Regions from separate parts of the Bacillus aquiflavi genome, predicted to be linked through region 3. Evidence: riboswitches for the same ligand, from Rfam matches in the RefSeq annotation. Region 3 holds a riboswitch; each other region holds the start of a gene.
The links. Region 3 has a riboswitch for thiamine pyrophosphate ahead of tenA (thiaminase II). Riboswitches for the same ligand answer to the same signal wherever they lie in the genome.
Positions count from the first base shown of each region.

Region 1 (4,902 bases), 1.4 Mb from region 3:
ATCTTTGATTTCACCGACTGAAAACTCTTTTGCTAAAGATTTAATTGCTCCCTCTTTTGTTTTAAAAGGAAGATCGGTTTTGCTTAAATCAATATTTTGAATATCATCCACATTTTCGCCGATTAATTGTTGAATAGACGGTTCATTTAACATCGTCTCAATCTCTTCATCGGAAACGTTATTTGCCACTTCTTCAATTACTTTATCTGACATAAGCCCCATGACAAATTGATAGCCAAAATAACCTCCAATACCGATTACTGCAATGAAAATTAAAATAATAATCTTTTTCATGTGTCCTCCTCTTATTGACCGTAAAAATGTTTAATGATTAACCACATTTTATTGAAGCTTTAGCAACTCTTTTAACATCTGGTCCTCGCTTACAGCTCCGATTGCTTTACTGCGGATAACGCCATCCGTATCAATAAAATAACTGGTTGGGTAGGCCATTACTCCGTATTGGGCACTTACTTCCCCTTGTTCATCAAGTGGAATTGTAAAAGTTAGTCCGTATTCCTCGACAAAATGAGTAACATCGTCAGCTTTTTTTTCTGTTGCTGTTAAATTGACAGCAACAATTTCAATGTCTTCTTTTTTATATTTCTTATATATTTGTTCCATATAAGGCATTTCCGCTTTACAAGGCGGACACCAACTTGCCCAAAAATTGAGCATTACTTTTTTTCCTTTGAAGTCACTCAATTTAACTGTATTTCCTTTTAAATCTGTCAATGTAAAGTCTGGTGCTCGTTCACCTTTTTCTAAGCCGATCGGCAGCTCACTCGGATTTTTTGCTTTTTCATATTTTTCATGCTCATTAATCTTAACAGCTATTCCTTTCTCTTTTAAAATAGTTTTATCAATAACAAACAAAACCGCGATTAAAATAGCTGCACCGATGAGAAACTTTTTCATAAACGATCATCCTCTTATATTATAATAAGTGCTCTTATACGTAAATAAAAAAAGGGGAAATGTTATCAGCCCATAAATAACTGTTTCTATTCGCTAACTGGAAGTATACCACTTCTCCTCCCTTCATAATTTCCTTTATTTTATCATCTATGATCAATTTCTACATGAACAATGCCTTACATATCATACTGATAAAAATGATTGGCTAAATAACCAAAAATAATGATCTTTTCTTTAGCAGTCGCTTGATGATGAAACGTTAATACAGGTGTATTACTATCTTTGAATCGCTTCCCCCATTCAAGCGGAAGCCAGCCAATTTTTAAATTAGCCAGCTTTTTTTCATTCTTTTTTAAAACAGAAAAATCAGCACACCCACTTTCGTGATTTACTTGATAACATTTTACTCCTTTTTCATCTATCAATGTGCTTGTTTTTTTAAAATAATAGTTCTTCTCCTCGTACATGCCGATTAAGTTATACCTTGCATCATAAAAATAGCTTTCTTTTCTCTTTCTCCTTTTCAAATGATAGATTCCCTTTATCTCTCCCCTCTCGTCATAAAGAGCATATTTTTTACGCTCTTTTATTCCAGTAGTTTTCATTTCTTTTATTTCACCTACTAAAATGCCGTTTTGATGAAAAATAAGAATGTGGAGTGATAAGTCTGGGTTAAAAGTTAATAAAAAATCAGTTCCTGTAAGTAATGACGGTGTTTTCTTGTCGCTCTCTTGCCAACAAACTTGCTTTGCTTTATAGTCATATTGTAAAAATAAAACATAGCTGCCAATACTATAAGTTAGGAATGGAATCGTGAAAAGAAAAGTTTGATAAAAATCGCCGAGTTTGATCGTGAGGATGACTATTAAAATAGCGGGAATAAATGCTGCTAACCCTCCATTTAATGAAGAAACGGCGTTTTGCCGGTAATGTTGTTGAATATTCATAAAGTTCTCCTTGTAAAAAACTTATTAACTGTTCACTGTCCTTACTATATCTATTAACTATTTAAATAAAACATGAATGGGATGTTGAAATATTTGAAAAAGAAGCTTATTTTACTAGTGCTTTTTATCGTAATCATGATGATTTCTTATTTTCACTTACAGATCATGACGACTGCAAGCAAGACGCCGCCGGGGGAAGTTGACTATTTAATTGTGTTAGGAGCAAAGGTGAATGGAGAAGAGATGTCCCCTAGCTTATATAATCGAGCGCAAAAAGCTCTTGAATATTTACAAAATAATTTGGATACAAAAGTCATTTTAACTGGCGGTCAAGGTCCTGACGAAGGGATTGCAGAAGCTGAAGCGCTACGGAGATTTTTTGAAAAGGAAGGGCTCCAAAAAGATCGTATTTTAATTGAGGATCGATCTACCTCTACTTATGAAAATTTATTATTTACAAAAAAGCTGTATGGAATTGAAAAAGCAGTTATTGTCAGTAATGATTTCCATTTATATCGTTCTGTTAAGTTAGCAGAAAAATTGAAAATTGAAGCCTATCCATTAGCCGCAGAAACACCGGCAACGAAAAAAAAAAAAAATATTCATGTATTTAAGAGAATATGCAGCAATCTTGAAAATGTTCATTTTTGGTAAATAGCAACACTACTTCTCTCATCTTTACAATTACTTATATTCTTGTTATGATAATTTCAATCGAATAAACGTGTAACACTAGGGGGGCCGTACTGGCTGAGATTGAACTTTGTTCTAGACCCTTTGAACCTGAACTGGTTAATACCTGCGTAGGGAAGTGGCGATCATCATTAAAATATATCATAACATATTTTAATATAAACCACTCTTTATGCTAAAGAGTGGTTTGTTTTTTTTATTAATCATGTTTCGTTCGAAAAAAGAACAGATTGTGACAAATGTGCTGTGCACCTCACCTGCAACAATTGTCTTCAAGCTGAAAAAGAGAGGTGTTCCTCGTTTAACTAGTTAATTGAAAGACTGAAGGTGGAAAAATGACGCTTTATTTACATAATGTTACTTATGGAATCATTGATAATTCAGGAAATAAAAAAAATATTATTAACAAATTAAATCTCCAAATAGACAAAGGAACGTTTGTTTCATTAATAGGAAAAAGTGGGACTGGAAAAAGCACAATATTTAAATTAATAGCTGGACTTATTAACGCAGAAGAAGGAGAAATATGTGTGAACGGTCATCCAGCCTCGTTGGGATGTGTCGGTTATATGCCTCAGCGTGATCTTTTGTTGCCGTGGAGAACCGTACTTGAAAACTTAATGCTCGTCAGAGAAATTCAAAAGGACTCACTCGTAACAAAAGAAAAAGCGCGAGAATGGCTGGAACGAGTTGGGTTATTAGAGTATGAAAATGCTCTTCCGTCTGAACTTTCGGGCGGTATGAGACAACGAGTTGCTTTTTTGCGAACAGTGTTAACAGGAAAAGAAGTTTTGTTATTGGATGAACCATTCGGTGCTCTTGATGCCTTAACAAAAAGAGAGATGCATTCATGGCTATTATCATTTTGGCAGCAATTAAATAAAACGATTTTCTTTATTACCCATGATTTAGAGGAAGCCGTATTGTTAAGTGATAAAATTATCCTATTACATCCAAATGATCAAGCAGAAGAGTTTAAAGTAGAACTGCCGCGTCCTAGAAATGCTCAAATGATTCATACAGTAGAAATGATAAAATATCGACAAAATTTGGAGAAGCGAATTTCCAATGAATAGATTAAAGACGTTTTTTACCCAATATCGCTTATTTTTTCTTTTTTTTATTACGACTATTTTCATTTGGGAATTAGCAGTTCAACTGGAAAAGGTACCTTCATTTATTATTCCAGCACCATCGGCAATATTACTAATGATCATTGAACATAAACAATCACTGTTTGGCGAACATTTAACCGCTACATTAAAGGAAGTTGCCCTTGGATTTATGATTGCCTTAATCGGCGGATCAAGTCTTGCTGTGGCAATGTTTTTTTCAAAGTCTATTGAGAAAATGCTGTATCCAGTTGTGTTAATATCACAAACGATTCCGATTATCGCCCTCTCTCCTGTGTTCGTCTTATGGTTTGGCTATACCATTTGGAGTAAAGTTGCTGTAACTGTTTTAATTACATTCTTTCCAATTGTCGTAAGCACGTATGATGGACTTAAAAACAGTGATCCAGAATATACCGAATTGTTAAAATCAATGGGCGCAAGTCGTTGGCAATTGTTTACTAAAATACAAATTCCAATGGCATTGCCGTCATTTTTCTCAGGTTTGAAGCTTGCGATTGTTTTTTCAGTTGTTGGCGCCACAATCGGGGAATGGCTTGGGGCAAGTGAGGGACTTGGCTATTACAGTAGAAGAATGTCAGGTAATTTGAATGCAGAAGGTGTGTTTGCTGCTGTCACAATCTTATCGTTTTTAGGGATGAGCTTTTTTTTACTCGTGACGATATTAGAACGGCGAATATTAAAATGGAAGCTAGAAAAGAAAAGGTGATGGTATTTTATGAGACGAAGCTTTTTTATAGGATTCATGATTAGTTGTATCGTATTTATTTTTGCAGGCTGTACGCAAAATAATGAAGAAGGAAAAAAGGATGAAAAGACGACTGAAAAAGTAAGTATTATGCTAGATTGGTATCCTAATGCCGTTCATTCTGCGATTTATACAGCCGTTGAAAAAGGCTATTTTACCAAAGAAGGAATCGATGTTGATATTAAAATGCCAGCAGAAACGAACGATCCATTGCGACTTGTAGCTGCTGGTAAAGTAGACTTAGCAATTAGCTACCAGCCTCAAGTCGTCGTTTCGCGTGCCGAAGGGATTCCAGTCGTTTCCCTAGCTGCTTTTGTGCGGCATCCACTTGATCATTTAATGGTGCCGGAAACAAGTCATATTAATAGTCCGAAAGATCTTGAAGGGAAAAATATCGGCTACTCTTCAATTGAAATTGAAGAAGCGATTTTAAATGTAATGGTAAATAGCGACGGCGGCGACT
Region 1 is NZ_CP082780.1:1,858,686-1,863,587, forward strand. Features, by position in the region: gene K6959_RS08840 (hypothetical protein) at 1-294, opposite strand, end outside; gene K6959_RS08845 (peroxiredoxin family protein) at 343-918, opposite strand; gene K6959_RS08850 (hypothetical protein) at 1,095-1,865, opposite strand; gene K6959_RS08855 (YdcF family protein) at 1,959-2,519, shown strand; TPP riboswitch at 2,590-2,692, shown strand; gene K6959_RS08860 (ABC transporter ATP-binding protein) at 2,894-3,634, shown strand; gene K6959_RS08865 (ABC transporter permease) at 3,627-4,400, shown strand; partial or broken gene K6959_RS08870 (ABC transporter substrate-binding protein) at 4,530-4,902, shown strand, end outside.
Region 1: linked by a shared signal. The riboswitch ahead of K6959_RS08860 (ABC transporter ATP-binding protein) and the one ahead of tenA (thiaminase II) in region 3 are both predicted to bind thiamine pyrophosphate.

Region 2 (4,902 bases), 820 kb from region 3:
AACGGTTCGATCGAATGATGGATGATGGCTACTTCTTTGTATCAAGATTAAAGAAAAACGCCGTCATTCGTGAGGTAGAATCCTTTTCGGTTCCTGACAAGTCTACTGTTCTATCAGATAGAATGGTTTACATTGGCTCTACTCAAAATCGTACAGAGAATGTCTTCCGCCTCCTTAAAGTTGAGGACACAAAAGGAAACATTCTTAGGTTAATAACGAATCGTTTCGATTTAGAACCTGACGAAGTCAGCGAAATTTATCGTCAACGTTGGGCGATTGAACTGTTTTTTAAATGGCTAAAACAGCATGTAAAGATCAAACACTTTTATGGTATGGGTGAAACAGCGATTCAGAATCAAATTTATCTTGCACTCATTGCCTACTGTCTAAATGTTCTAATCCAACTGGAGATGAAAAGCAAAAAAGCCCTACTCCGGATTAGTCGTTGGTTAAAGGCAGCACTTTGGAAGCCTGCTTACATTTGGATTCGCAAATTCGACAATAGAGCAAGTCCGTAAACACATACACAGTTGCTGTCACCTAAGTATTAAATGTATATTTTTACTAAATGGACAGAGCACCTTTGTTTAGCCCTTGTTCTTTTAGCAAAAAATAACACTGGTCTATTTACAGAATATTCCGTCCTTATTTATGCAACGCTAATGATTTGATATATTAAAAAAATGGGATCTTTCTAAAATAGATCCCTTTTTTTGTTTTAACCAAAATAGCGATAATATAGTGATTTAGCACGAATGACATCATTTGTTCCATGAACAAGTACACGACCATCCTGAAACATGACGAATCGATACGGCTTGATTGTAAATGATAAAAGAAACCGGTTTTGCTCTACTTTTCCCATATTTTCAAGCTGAGAAGCTATTTTTTGCAAATCACGCTTTTCTGTGGATGCTGGACGAATTTGAACGGTATTTCTCCCACAAAGCACTGCCGTCTTGGTTTGATTTTCATAGTTTAAAAACGGGAAGGTTGGTGTTTGTCCGCAAGATAAGCAATTTCTATCTTTTAATGTTTTAACATCGATAGAAGATTGTTGATTCGTCCAAATATTAAAGGAAATCAATTTATTTCTTAATGCTTCCCAGTTGTCAGTTAATATTTTTAAAGCTTCAACCGTTTGATGTGCAGTAATGAGCTGTACAATTGGGCTAATGATCCCACCAGTATCACAGGTTAATCCACTGATCGGCAGCTGTTTCATTAAGCAATGCAAGCATGGGGATTTGTTTGGAATAATTGTATAGCTAATGCCATAACTGCCAACAACCGCACCGTAAATCCAAGGAATATTATATTTTTGTGATGCATCATTAATCATCATTCGAATATCAAAATTGTCTGTTGCATCCATAATTAGATCGATACCTTTTACTAGTTGGATCATTTCAATAGGTGTAACATCGACTATCTTTGCTTTAATTTTTGCTTTACTATTAATAGCTTCTAATCTTTCTTTTGCTGCGATTACTTTAGGGATGCGTTTTTTTGCATCCGCTTCTGTATAGAGTTGCTGCCGTTGCAAATTACTCCACTCAACATAATCGCGATCAACGATCGTTATGTTTTCAACACCTGAACGAGTGAGAATTTCTGCAATACTTGTACCGAGTGCACCTGCGCCAATAATTAATACGTGCTTATGCTTTAATTTTATTTGTCCTTCTTTCCCAATAGGAGAAAATAATATTTGCCTAGAATAACGGTCATCCATTAGATGCTAATTCCTTCTTGCGGACTGCTTGCGGTTGCATAGCGTTTTTTAGGAATCCGACCTGCTTCATAACTAAGACGACCTGCTTGGATTGCAAGCTTCATAGCCATTGCCATTTTAACTGGATGATCTGCACCCGAAACGGCTGTATTTAATAAAACGCCGTCAGCACCAAGCTCCATTGCGAAAGCTGCATCTTTCGCAGAACCAATCCCTGCATCTACAATGACAGGCACATTGGATTGTTCGATAATGAAGCTTAAGTTAAGCGGATTTATAATCCCTTGTCCTGAGCCAATTGGTGATGCCCCTGGCATAATCGCATGCGCCCCTAATTCTTCTAGTCTTTTTGCTAAAACTACATCATCGGATGTATATGGAAGAACGATAAACCCTTCCTTTAATAATTCTTCTGTTGCTTTCAACGTTTCCACTGGATCAGGCAGCAATGTTTTGTCACAACCGATTATTTCTACTTTGACCATATCGCATAGTCCAGAAGCTTTTGCTAGCTTAGTTGTTCGTACAGCTTCCTTGGCTGTTTTTGCTCCTGCAGTGTTTGGCAATAAATGATAGTTGCCAATATCGATTTTTTCTAAAAAGTTTGGTTGTGTCGGCTCAAAAATATTCATCCGTCGGACGGAAAACGTTAAAATTTCTGTTTCTGACACTTCAACAGCTTCCTTTTGGATATCAAAATCCGAATATTTTCCTGTTCCTAAAAGTAAGCGAGAGTGAAATGATTTTTCTCCAATCATTAACATCTTAACCACCTCCTACGAAATGGACCAATTCCAATTTATCTCCATCTCCTACTTCTCTTGTAGAATGGACATCTTTATTTAAAATTTCTCCGTTGTGCTCGACAATAATGACCGGTTTGTCTGTGAAAAAATATTGAATGACTTCAGCAATGGTGTTTACATTTTTCGGTATTTGTATGATTGATCCATTAATGAGCAAATTCATATCTTTCCCTCCTTGGATAGCCGGATATAAAATATCTTAAATTTTTTGGGCAACCTTATATATCAGAGCGATATTCATCACCTCCCTTTCGTAACGCTTCTTTGTAAGCGAACACTTTTTCTAACGGATCATTGGACAATAAAACGCCAGATAATACAGCTATTCCACTTGCGCCGGCTCGGATAATGTTTGGTGTATTTTTCGGTGTAATCCCTCCGATCGCAAGAACAGGGATGTTTGCATGATGAACGACTTTCTTTAATCGTTCTAGTCCTTTAGGTCTTAAACCAGGTTTCGATTGCGTTTCATATACATGGCCGTACAATAAATAATCGGCACCGTCGTTAGAAGCGGAAATAGCCTCCTCTACGGAATGGATAGAATAGCCGAGAGATAAGTTGGGATAAGCATTTTTTACCATAGAGACATTGATACTTTGACGGGTTAATTGAACTGCTTTTGTTTTCATTATGTGTGCCACGGCAACTCGATTGTTAACAATTATTTTTTCCAATGGTACACCTTTAGATTGAAGTAAGCTGATCGCTTTAAATCATTTTTCTTGATCAGTCCACGATTTTTTTCACGAAGATGAAGTGCATCCACATGATCGATTATTTTTTCAGCAATCAACGCTAGCTGTTCGGCTGATTGTTGGCCAGTTGAGATAAGATGAAAGGCTCCGATTTTATTAAGCGGCTTTTGTATACGATCCACCTACAACACCTCCAGTCATTCGTGTGCGCAAGCCTCACACGTTTGATAAATATAAAAAACCACTTTCCATGCATAGGAAAGTGGTTAAGAACGCAGATAAATAGACAGATGAATTGATCCGTTCTATCACTTCCCTTCGTCGGTACTAACCGTTTCAGGTTCTAAGAGTCCCAAAGTCATCACTTTGATCTCAGCCTTTTTAAAAGGCACCCCTAGTGAATTCATAATTTACTTGTTGTATAAATCTTACCATCGATAACATGATTGTCAAGAGTCATTATAGGATAGATTTAAATTTAAGTGGGGTTGTTTTTCACACCTTAATGGATGATAAAATTCTTGTGAAATATTGCCAGGGAATATTTGGAGCAGTTAATCATATATTATTTTATATCACCATAAAAATCCAAAATACAATTGTTTCAGCATCGTTTTTTTTCACACCAGCTTTAATTAATTTAGATTTTATATAAGATTTTGTGGCTTTCTCTGGTTTCTCTAATACTCTCGCAATTTTTCTGCTATTCCTTTTTACAATTACAGAAACTTTTTTACTAAAAGGTTTTAATAGCCAAGATAGAGTATTTCCACCGTGTTTCACTATTTTCCCCAAAGCTTTTAAAGCTTTTAAACCACCGCCTAAAAATCCTGAAGTAGAGGCATCATTATGGACAGTAGATTGATCTTTAGATTTTAACGTAAGTATTTGTTTGGCATTTAGTAAATCGTCATGAAAGTTAGAATTTTCTAGTAAACTTTTTTTGTATAAATCTTTTTCAACATCTGATAAACTATTTGCGCTTGCTTTTTCGGAAAATCCTGGTAAAGTAAATGATATGAATAGTGTAGCGACGAGACTAATAACAAAAGGTTTGAACAGCTTTTTTCTTACTGATGATTGTTTAATTGTAAATCCCTCCTAATATATTAAATTATATCCACCTAATATTTTACATTGGGGGTATTATATGTCAAGTGAATTTAATAAAAAAATTGATAAGTCTGTGATTATAGCGATTTCAATCGTCGTTTTAATGGTTGCAGTCATTACGACAGTCTTTGTTTTAATGCCGTTATTCGGTATGTATGGACTATATAATATACTTGCAAAATTTAATTTTGTTGAAATACAATTTTATGATCGCTTATCGAAAAATGTCGTTTATTTTGGATTTTTGCTTTTCGTCATTTATATCGTTGGAGTTGTTGTTGAGATTTTAATAAAAATTTCTATTAAAATGTTAAAATTTGAGACTACAAAAAAAGTATTAGTAGGGAGCTATGTAGTTCAATTATCTTTGAGTATTACTATTTTTAAAGGGATCGTTGAAAAGAGTTTTTCAAGAATTGATTTATCTTGGAGCGGTACCATTTTAGTATTTACAGTAATATACTTTTTTTTTTATGCCATAAGCGATGATCATAAGTTGATTAAAAAATCATAGGAATGTGCTTCAGCTTGTAAAGATGAAAAATGTGAG
Region 2 is NZ_CP082780.1:1,284,321-1,289,222, forward strand. Features, by position in the region: partial or broken gene K6959_RS06410 (IS4 family transposase) at 1-518, shown strand, start outside; gene K6959_RS06415 (MoeB/ThiF family adenylyltransferase) at 719-1,735, opposite strand; gene K6959_RS06420 (thiazole synthase) at 1,735-2,499, opposite strand; gene thiS (sulfur carrier protein ThiS) at 2,501-2,704, opposite strand; gene K6959_RS06430 (thiamine phosphate synthase) at 2,760-3,218, opposite strand; gene K6959_RS06435 (hypothetical protein) at 3,206-3,421, opposite strand; TPP riboswitch at 3,536-3,645, opposite strand; gene K6959_RS06440 (hypothetical protein) at 3,810-4,022, opposite strand; gene K6959_RS06445 (SepA family multidrug efflux transporter) at 4,390-4,866, shown strand.
Region 2: linked by a shared signal. The riboswitch ahead of K6959_RS06435 (hypothetical protein) and the one ahead of tenA (thiaminase II) in region 3 are both predicted to bind thiamine pyrophosphate.

Region 3 (4,902 bases):
TAAATTTATTTTCCTATACAGGTGCCTTTTCTGTTGCTGCCGCATTAGGCGGAGCTGTTAAAACGACGAGTGTCGACCTTGCCAATAGAAGCAGAGCTAAAACGATCGAACAATTCAGTATGAATGGAATTGATTATGAAACCCATGATATTATCGTGGAAGATGTGTTTCAATACTTTAAATATGCCATACGAAAAAAATTAAAATTCGATCTAGTTATCCTAGACCCTCCAAGCTTTGCAAGATCAAAAAAATATACGTTTAGTGCCGCAAAAGATTATAAAAAACTGTTGAAAGAAACGATTGCAATCACAGAAGACAATGGAATCATTATTGCCTCGACAAATTGCAGCACGTTTCAAATGAAAAAATTTAAAAGTTTCATTGATGCAGCCTTTAAAGAAACTGGAGAAAAATATAAATTACTTGAGGAATTCTCATTGCCAGAAGACTTTAAAACAATAAATACCTTCAAAGAGGGCAATTATTTGAAAGTCGTGTTTATTCAAAAACTAAAAAAATAATGAACTTTAAAGTAGCAAAAATATAATAAGGCTGGAAAAAACGAGTTGTTTTTTCCAGCCTTATTTTAACTACACTTTCCAATCTTCTTGGTTATAAACCATATCCCAAAACAAATACTCATATTTTGATGTTATTAAGAAATGTTTTTCTAATTCAGCTAATTCTCTTTCTGGTTTTCCCTCTGCTAACTCATCCATCATATCGATAAGCCATATGGCCAATTGACCAAATTCCGTCGAAGAATATGTTTCAACCCAATTTTTATAAGGATTGGAAGATAAGTTTTCTCCGTATTTTTCTTTTAATAGCTTTCCAATTTCCCAATAATCCCATGCACATGGAAGGAGACAAGAAACAAGCTCTGCCAAAGATCCGTTTTGACCAGTATTGAGCATATATCTTGTATAAGCAAGATTTACTGGAGTCGGCTCCGTCTTCTCTAAGTCTTCCCGTGATATTCCAAATTCATCTGCATATTGACGATGGAGTTCCATTTCAAAATGAAGTGTTTCATGTAAAATATGCGAAAATTTATTCATTTGATCAAGTGTTTGTGATTTCAACACTCCAAGTGCAAAAAGCTTAGAATAATCTATTAAATAAGCATAATCCTGCTTCATATAATACGCAAACACATCTTTAGACAATGTACCTTTTCCTATTCCTTGAACGAAAGGATGTTCATGATTTTTCCCCCATACTTCCTGCGCATTTTCAAACAGACGATCTGTAAAACGTTTGACTTTTATTTCAGACATGATTATTTACACCTTCCTTATTTATTCATCATTTACTTAATAAAAACAAGAGCGGCTGCCTAATCACATCACCTCCTAAAATACTTACCTTTGTACGATAAAAATAGCCCCCTTCTAAAAGAAGGGGGCTACTGCAAACAATTCACTTAACTGTTATTTTGTAAACTTTGCCCACTTCCCTCCGCTGGCACGACCCAGTTCAGGTTCAAAGGGTTTAGAACATTCGTTCAGTCTCAGCCTTTTACGGCTCCCCCAGTGTTAAATATGAAACTTTAGTTAAAGCATATCATCATTCTACTTCACTATCAACCTGATGAATTGGACTGCTAAGTTACCATCCTCAATTTTAATTTCATTCCTCTTCGAATGACTTAATTATTAGAGGGAATTTAATACAAAATTTAGAAAATTATAATATACTTAGGTTAACTAAATTCACGATATAAATATCAATTCTTATTCAACTAACGGGACAGGATAGTTGAAAATACATCTCTAAAGCCACCCGGAAAACAGGTGGCTTATTCACTGTCTCCGCAATATAGAATTATTATTTTTCATAGAAACTATCATTGCAATTTGATTCATAATCATCATGTCCCAGTAACATGAATTAAAATAACTAGCGCTTACATATTTTCCGCATGGATAATATTTTCCCATGACTAATGTTGAATTAAGTTGAAAAAACCAAAACCTCCAATAATTGGTGAAACAGGCTATGTGAATCTTGTAATAAGCTTTGGATCCCCTCGTCCATCTTACGTGACATCTGAAAATGGGTTTACGTGGGTTGACCCTAGCCATCTTCCTTTAATTCCTCTTTTATTTACAGAAACAATCAGATATCCCCATATTTCCAGTATACAGCGGAGGATATTCTTAAAAACGAAATAGTTTCACCACGAATATGGAAATAAATACAAATAATATGATTAATCTCCTTTTAATATTATCATTTACATCATTCTTTTTTTAAAGACTGTGTTAAAGCACTAGGAAAAATATTAAGTTAAATAAAAATTAAACTATAGAAATTTCTAAAATTTACGCTGGCCACAAGCGATATTCCTGCTAACAGAACGCCTTTATTAGCAGTTTTGATACAAGAATATCTAAGGATTCAAATGATCATGGAGAAAAATACTTTATAAAAAAGGTATTGGTATTTAATCAATTCATCCTAATGTCGTACATAGTAAATTAATTGGGACGTTAAAAAATTACAAATCATTTATTAACAAACTAGATTCTCTATTGATTGGCCTATTTCCCTTCTAACCCTTCCAGTGTATAAGCGTACGAGACTGTATAGACTACAGCTAGTAAAAAAACACAAAACGAGCCTATATTATATGCGGCTCGTTTTCCAATGATTAATTACCTTTATGATTCCCGTTTCCGGGTCTTTCTTCTTGATTTCTCTATTGTCCGTTTCCTGGAACAGATTGTTCTTTTGCTTTATTTCCCTCTCCATTATTTCCATTATGGTTGTTTTGCCCCTTTCCTTCATTGCCATTATGTCCATTTTCATTACTTTGTTCATTTTTTTTTATTTGGCCTGGAGGTGTATTTTTCGTTTCTGGGGCTTTAGAATTTTGATTTGCATTTTGGTTTCCATTTTGATTTCGATTTTGGTTTGCATTTTGGTTTCGGTTTTGATTTGCGTTTTGGTTTCCGTTTTGGTTTCCGTTTTGATTTCGATTTTGGTTTGCATTTTGGTTTCGGTTTTGATTTGCGTTTTGGTTTCCGTTTTGGTTTGCATTTTGGTTTGCGTTTTGGTTCGTATTTTGGTTTGCGTTTTGATTTTGATAATGATTTTTTTTTTTGATGATGTTGATGGTTTATAGGAACGTTTTCTTTATTATTGCCTTGACCATTGCTGTTTGGAGGAGCAGTTGTAGGATTAGGCTCTTCTATTTCTTTGTTTTCCTTTTCCACTTGATCAGAAGAAGGTTCTAATTTATTTTCTTCTTCTTTCGTTTCTTTTTTATGCTCACTTTTCTTTGTTTTATTTTCCATAAATTTTTGTTGTTTTCTTTCTATATATCTTCCAGTTGATAGTCCTTTTTCCTTCGCTTTGATTCTATCTTCCGTCGTTCCTTCAATAACCTTTAGAAGAAGGTCTTCTTTTTTAAGAACAATTTTTATTTCCTTTATACAGCTGTCCAACTTTTCTTCAAATTTGTTCTTCTGCTTTCCTTCATAAACGGTCGCAATCAGAACTTGATCTCGATCATTAATATAGTCTCGTTCTTTACTTTTATTTAATATTAATTTCATTACAGTAGAAATGTCTTTTCGTTTCCAATCCGTTAATTCATTTATGATTGATTTTCCTTCGTCATTATATGCAGCTAGCTTAATTACATCCATATTTTTATTAACGCCAATTTCAATACTTGGATTGATATCAATCGTCATATAAGCATATACTTTATTTCCATTGTAAAAAGGCAATAAAATTGCTGCGATCAAGGCGATTGATGCTACTAAAGCAGCCTTCATTTGTAAGGAGGACAACGTGAAAAATGACTTTTTTTGACGTTTTTTTGTTCGGATAGGGACAAATTCAATTTCTTGACCAATTTCGTAATCTTGGTTTAACTTTCGAGCACGTAAAAATTCACCATCAGGGGTTAGTAATGTTAAAAAACGTTCATCCATTTCGATAATAATTCCTTTTTTCACGTTTCCAACACCCCTTTTATATAATCTTTTAAAAATACGAAATCTCCATTTAAAATAATCGCAACTGCAATAATATATTTCCGATTTCGTTCTATTGTTTTTTTTACTTACGTTTACTAGCTCTTCTAAACCCTTAATTGGTAACCTTTTCGTCTCAAAAAGTGCATTAAAAAGATCATGATGCTCTACGAGGGCTTTTGCTATCAGCATTGCATTTTTTCTCGCATCTGCATGCTTAGGTGATTGCTCAACCAAATCACTAAAAGATAGTCCAAAATTTGCAATCGTCTGTTGAAATCGAATAATTTCTTCTTTACGCATTTCTTCATCCGTTTTTATTTTGTGTTTTTCTATTGAAATCTTTTGTTCCAATGGTGTTAAAGCTGTACCATCTTCCTCCGATTCACTTGCATCAAAACTGAAACTATTTTCATTTTTCGATTGCATTCTTATGTAGTCAATTACTCTCCGCTTGATTAACACATCCGCAAAACTTAAAAAGGAACTTCCCTTTTCTTGTTGGTATTTTTCAATTGCTTCATTAAAAGCGATAAGACCTATGCTAAATTCATCATCTGACTCATTTATGTATCTTTTACAAACAGAAGAAACCGTCTTTGCTATAAATGGTTTATAAGACTCAATGAGTTCATCAACTAACGACGTTTTCCCTTGTTGAATGGATAGAACGGTATTTTCTAGCGACTTTTTTTTTCGTTTTTTTGTCATTAACAATAAACTTAACAGAAGCCTCACCTCTTTTCTAAAGTCACTGTAATATTATACTCCAATTTTATCTGTTTTTAGACAGGCTGTTATAAGACAGGTATTTTGGGCTATCTTTTATAGGTTTATTGTTTCATTAATAACCAAAGGGGATTAGGTCGATTTTAACAATCGGCATAATCCCCGATAGTAGTTATAGAAT
Region 3 is NZ_CP082780.1:461,227-466,128, reverse strand. Features, by position in the region: gene K6959_RS02375 (class I SAM-dependent rRNA methyltransferase) at 1-524, shown strand, start outside; gene tenA (thiaminase II) at 594-1,283, opposite strand; TPP riboswitch at 1,443-1,547, opposite strand; gene K6959_RS02365 (anti-sigma factor domain-containing protein) at 2,874-3,950, opposite strand; partial or broken gene sigI (RNA polymerase sigma factor SigI) at 3,971-4,730, opposite strand.

Region 4 (4,902 bases), 1.1 Mb from region 3:
TTGATTAGATTTTTAATCGTGTATTTTTGCTTTTTTATATAACTGGTAAAAATGGTGTGTAGGACCATGACCGTTCCCAATTGATAGACTATGTTTAATTGCCGTTGTAATATATTCTTTTGCTTGCTGTACCGCATTGTGAATATTCATGCCCAATGCAAGATTAGAAGCAATAGCGGAGGATAACGTACAGCCTGTTCCATGTGTATTTTTAGTTTCGATTCGCTCTGCTTCAAAACTTAAAAATTCATTCCCATCATAGAGAAGGTCGATTGGCTTTCCTTTTAGATGTCCTCCTTTAATAAGTACATATTGAACGCCAGATTTTTTTAAATCTTTACATGCCTGCCGCATCTCTTCGACAGTTGAAATCGCTTTACCTGTTAGCTTTTCGGCTTCAGGTAAGTTAGGAGTAATCACCGTTGCGATCGGCAATAAATATTGAACTAGTGACGCAACAGCTTCTTCCTGTAATAAATCACTTCCGCTTTTCGACACCATTACAGGATCAAGAACGATCTCGTTCGGTTTGTAGTAGGTTAATCGTTCTGCGACTGTTTTGATTATTTCAGAGTTTGATAGCATGCCTATTTTTACACTATGAACGTCAATATCTTCAAAAATAGCATCTATTTGATCACGAATAATCGCTAAATCTATATTTTGAACAGAACGAACACCTAACGTATTTTGTGCGGTAATCGCTGTAATCACCGACATCCCATAAACACCATGGGCAGAAAAAGTTTTTAAATCTGCTTGAATACCTGCACCGCCGGAACTATCTGAGCCCGCAATTGTTAGTGCTGTTTTCATTTTTCCAACCTCCCTGTTATCGTTACAAAAGCATTATGATTAATTAAAACCTTTAATAAACAATAGCCTAAAATTCCCCCTGTAAATGAACTGACTAAAAATGATGGAACGAAGCCAAACAAAGCTACATCTTGACCAAGTATGAGCGCTGAAAGCGGAAAAGACATCATTGCACCGAAAATCCCAGTCCCAACAACTTCTCCAATTGCGGCGGCACCTGGCTTCTTCACTTTCTGATATACAATTGCCGCAAGAAACGCCCCAATCATGCTTCCTGGAAACGCAAATAGTGAACCTGTGCCCATCAAGTTGCGCAGCAAAGACACCGAAGACGCTTGTAATACAGCATAAAATGGCCCTAGCATTACAGCAGATAAAACATTTAAAAAATGTTGGACCGGGAATATTTTTGCAAATCCAACTGGAATAAACACTAAATGGCTTGTGATGGTCCCTACTGCTGTAAACATAGCTGTTAACGTTAATTTTCTTGTTGAAAACAGATAAAGCCCTCCTTTTCTTTGCACTAGGAGGGCGAAAATTAAAAATAAAATACGCAAACCCCAGTGTAAGAAGGTTTGCGTGAAATTTAAAGACGCAGCCACTTCCCTCCGCTGGTACAAACCAGATCAGGTTAAAGGGTCAAAGACTTCTTCAGGTCTTAATCTCAGCCAGCCTCTTCCGGCACCCCTAGTGCATTTCATATATTTCATAACGTATTTAGTTTATCATAAACAGTATTTTAAGAAAAGAACCTCCCTTTGTTATTTAAGTAAATCTACTGGTATAACTGCATCTTTTAAAGCGTTATTTAGCTCTGCTGTTAATTCAGCTGTTCGTTCTGGAGTCCAGCTTAATTCCTTTTCCATAAAGGAAATGACATTGTCTTTCCATTCGTGCACGAACTTAATATTAAACAATAAATCACCAGTTCGACGATTAAAAAAATCAACGGGGGTTGTCGCCATTTCTTCCTCTATTGCATAAGTAAGCTTAGCAAATAATTCGACGGGAAGTTGAGATGCAGCCATTTCTTCTTTTCGTAAACGAATGATGTTAAATACTTTTTGTACGTTTGAACCATATAGATGCGTAAGATTTGCCGCTTGGATTTTTGTTAAACCGAGTTCCATTCCGTAGTTTATTTGCTCATGTACATAGCTTTTTAAGTTGGCGGATCCTCCTACATCTCCGCCCGAAATAGTTAAGTATCTTGTTTGACATGGATGAAAGACACGGTTTTCTTCATCCGCAAATTTTTTCACTAACAAATTAACAACTGTTTCCGCCATTTTCCGATAACCAGTCAGCTTTCCTCCAGCAATTGTAATTAGTTGTGATTCTGATTCCCAAATTTCATCTTTTCTTGATATTTCTGAAGCTGATTTACCTTTTTCATAAATTAATGGACGGACACCAGCCCAGCTCGATTCAACATCTTCTTCTGTTATGTTGACGTCAGGAAACATAAAATTGATCGCGTTAATAAGATACGTTCGATCTTCACTAGTCATATTCGGATGGGCGATATCCTCATCATATACTGTATCTGTCGTTCCTACATAGGTTTTTTGCGAACGTGGAATTGCAAATACCATTCGTCCGTCAGGCGTATCAAAGTAGACTGCCTGTTTGAGCGGAAACCGCGATTGATCAATTACTAAATGAACTCCCTTCGTTAATTGCAACATTTTTCCCTCTTTTGATTGATCCTTCTCCCGAATGGTATCGACCCACGGACCTGCTGCATTGACGACTTTTTTCGCATTAATTTCATACTCCGCAAAAGATTGCTGATCAACAATTGATGCACCTGCAACTTTATTATTTTTATATATTAGTTCAGTTACTTTTGAATAATTTAAAGCGACTGCTCCTTGTTCAACAGCTTTTTTCAATACTTCGATTGTGAGACGGGCATCATCTGTTCGATACTCAACATAATAGCCTCCGCCCTTTAAACCTTGCTTCTTAATAAGCGCTTCTTTATTTAACGTTTCAACATCAGTTAACATTTGTCGGCGCTCACCGCTTTTCACACCTGCTAAAAAGTCATATAGTTTAAGACCGATTGATGTACTAAACTTACCAAAAGTGCCGCCCTTATGGATTGGTAACAGCATCCATTCTGGTGTCGTAACGTGCGGACCATTTTCATAGACGATGGCTCTTTCCTTTCCAACTTCAGCAACCATCCCCACCTCAAACTGTTTTAAATAACGAAGTCCCCCATGAACAAGCTTTGTAGAACGGCTTGAAGTCCCAGCTGCAAAATCCTGCATCTCCACAAGTGCCACTGTCATTCCGCGTGTTACAGCATCTAAAGCGATACCAGCACCTGTAATGCCGCCGCCGATAATGAGGACGTCAAACGTTTTACTTTGTAATTCATTTTGAATATCTTTACGTTCTCGTGCAGAAAATTCCATGTTTATTTCCTCCAATCGAAAAAAGAGACCACAAACACACTATCGAAATACGATAATGTCTTGTGGTCTCTCCGTTTCTCCAACCATTTTATTAACTTACATTCATTTTACCATAAAAAGAGCCGTAATAAAAGATTTTAACGATTTTCTTATTTTTTTATAGCTTTGTTAAACAATATGTTATTTTAAGACTATCCCTTTCAGTTATGCTGGAAGATCCTTATCATCCCTTTATAAAAATCTTTAACACAATGATAGTGATTAGATTAGCACCGTTTCTGTTGATTTAGTTTTGACAGAAAGATTTACTCGATCACCAACATAAAAACGTGAAGAATGAACTGAATCATGAACCGTCCAAATATCATTTTTTACTTCAACAGTATAATGAATCTCTTTACCTTGATACTGTACAAAGGTTATCACACCGTTAAGCACTTGATTGTGATCTTTTGTCAACTGCCACTGTTCTGGGCGGACAGGATAAATTCCTTTTTGTTTTAAGTTGACGGAAACTCCAATATCCGGCCAACGCTCTAAAGGAAATTGTTCCGGTATAAAAACATCATTTGTCCAAGTTCCTTTAATAATATTGCATTTTCCAACAAATTTTGCAACAAACTCCGTTTCTGGTTTTGTGTAAATGACTTCTGGGCGGGCTGCTTGTTCAATTTTCCCATTGTTCATGACAACAATTTTATCTGCCATTGCCAACGCCTCACTTTGGTCATGGGTAACATACACAATCGAAGCATGTGTCTGGCGATGAATCTTTTGAATTTCTTTCCTCATATCCATTCGCAATTCTGCATCAAGAGCACTGAGCGGTTCATCCATTAGTAACAAATTTGGCTGATGGGCAATTGCCCGTGCAAAAGCAACTCTTTGCTTCTGTCCTCCTGATAGTTGGGCAGGATACCTGTTAGATAATTTTTCTAAGCCAACTAACGATAAAACATCGTGCACTCTTTCCTCGATCCGACCTTTTAACGCATATGCAGTGTAGGGATGATGCAGCAACGGAAATTTAAAATGTTGATATACTGTGATATGTGGCCAAAGAGCAAACGATTGGAAAACCATGCCAATATTCCGTTTCTCAGGCGGAACAAGCTTTGACTTTGAAGCTACAACAGTGGTGTCCATAACAATTTTACCGCTCACAGGCTTCATAAAACCAGCTAGCAATTTTAATAAAGTCGTTTTTCCACAGCCAGAAGGACCGAGAATCGCAATAAATTCACCGTTATGAATTGTCAAATCAACTGAATGAAGAGCCGTAAAAGAATGATAAGTCTGCGTTACTTTTTGAACTTCGATCATGTTTTCTTTAACACCTTTCGATTCCACACTTTTCCAGCTGTCATAAATAATATTCCTCCTAACAAAACCGCGAAAACAATGATACTAGAAAATGCAGTTGAATAAGTAGTGTATCCTGCCTGTTCATAGTTAAAAATAACAACCCCTACTGTTTCTGAGCCTGTTGACCAAAGTAGACTAGATACTGTTAATTCTGTTAGAGCCGTTAAAAAACTACTATAAAAAAGCTCCTCCAATTAAACCAGGCAATATTAACGGCAAAAGAATATTCCTCCATTTAACCCATCCTTTTGCGCCCGTTGTTCTAGCCGCTTCCTCAATAGATGGATCAACT
Region 4 is NZ_CP082780.1:1,595,469-1,600,370, reverse strand. Features, by position in the region: gene thiD (bifunctional hydroxymethylpyrimidine kinase/phosphomethylpyrimidine kinase) at 13-816, opposite strand; gene thiW (energy coupling factor transporter S component ThiW) at 813-1,319, opposite strand; TPP riboswitch at 1,406-1,518, opposite strand; gene K6959_RS07895 (glycerol-3-phosphate dehydrogenase/oxidase) at 1,581-3,245, opposite strand; gene K6959_RS07890 (ABC transporter ATP-binding protein) at 3,507-4,568, opposite strand; gene K6959_RS19010 (hypothetical protein) at 4,565-4,804, opposite strand; gene K6959_RS19005 (ABC transporter permease) at 4,785-4,902, opposite strand, start outside.
Region 4: linked by a shared signal. The riboswitch ahead of thiW (energy coupling factor transporter S component ThiW) and the one ahead of tenA (thiaminase II) in region 3 are both predicted to bind thiamine pyrophosphate.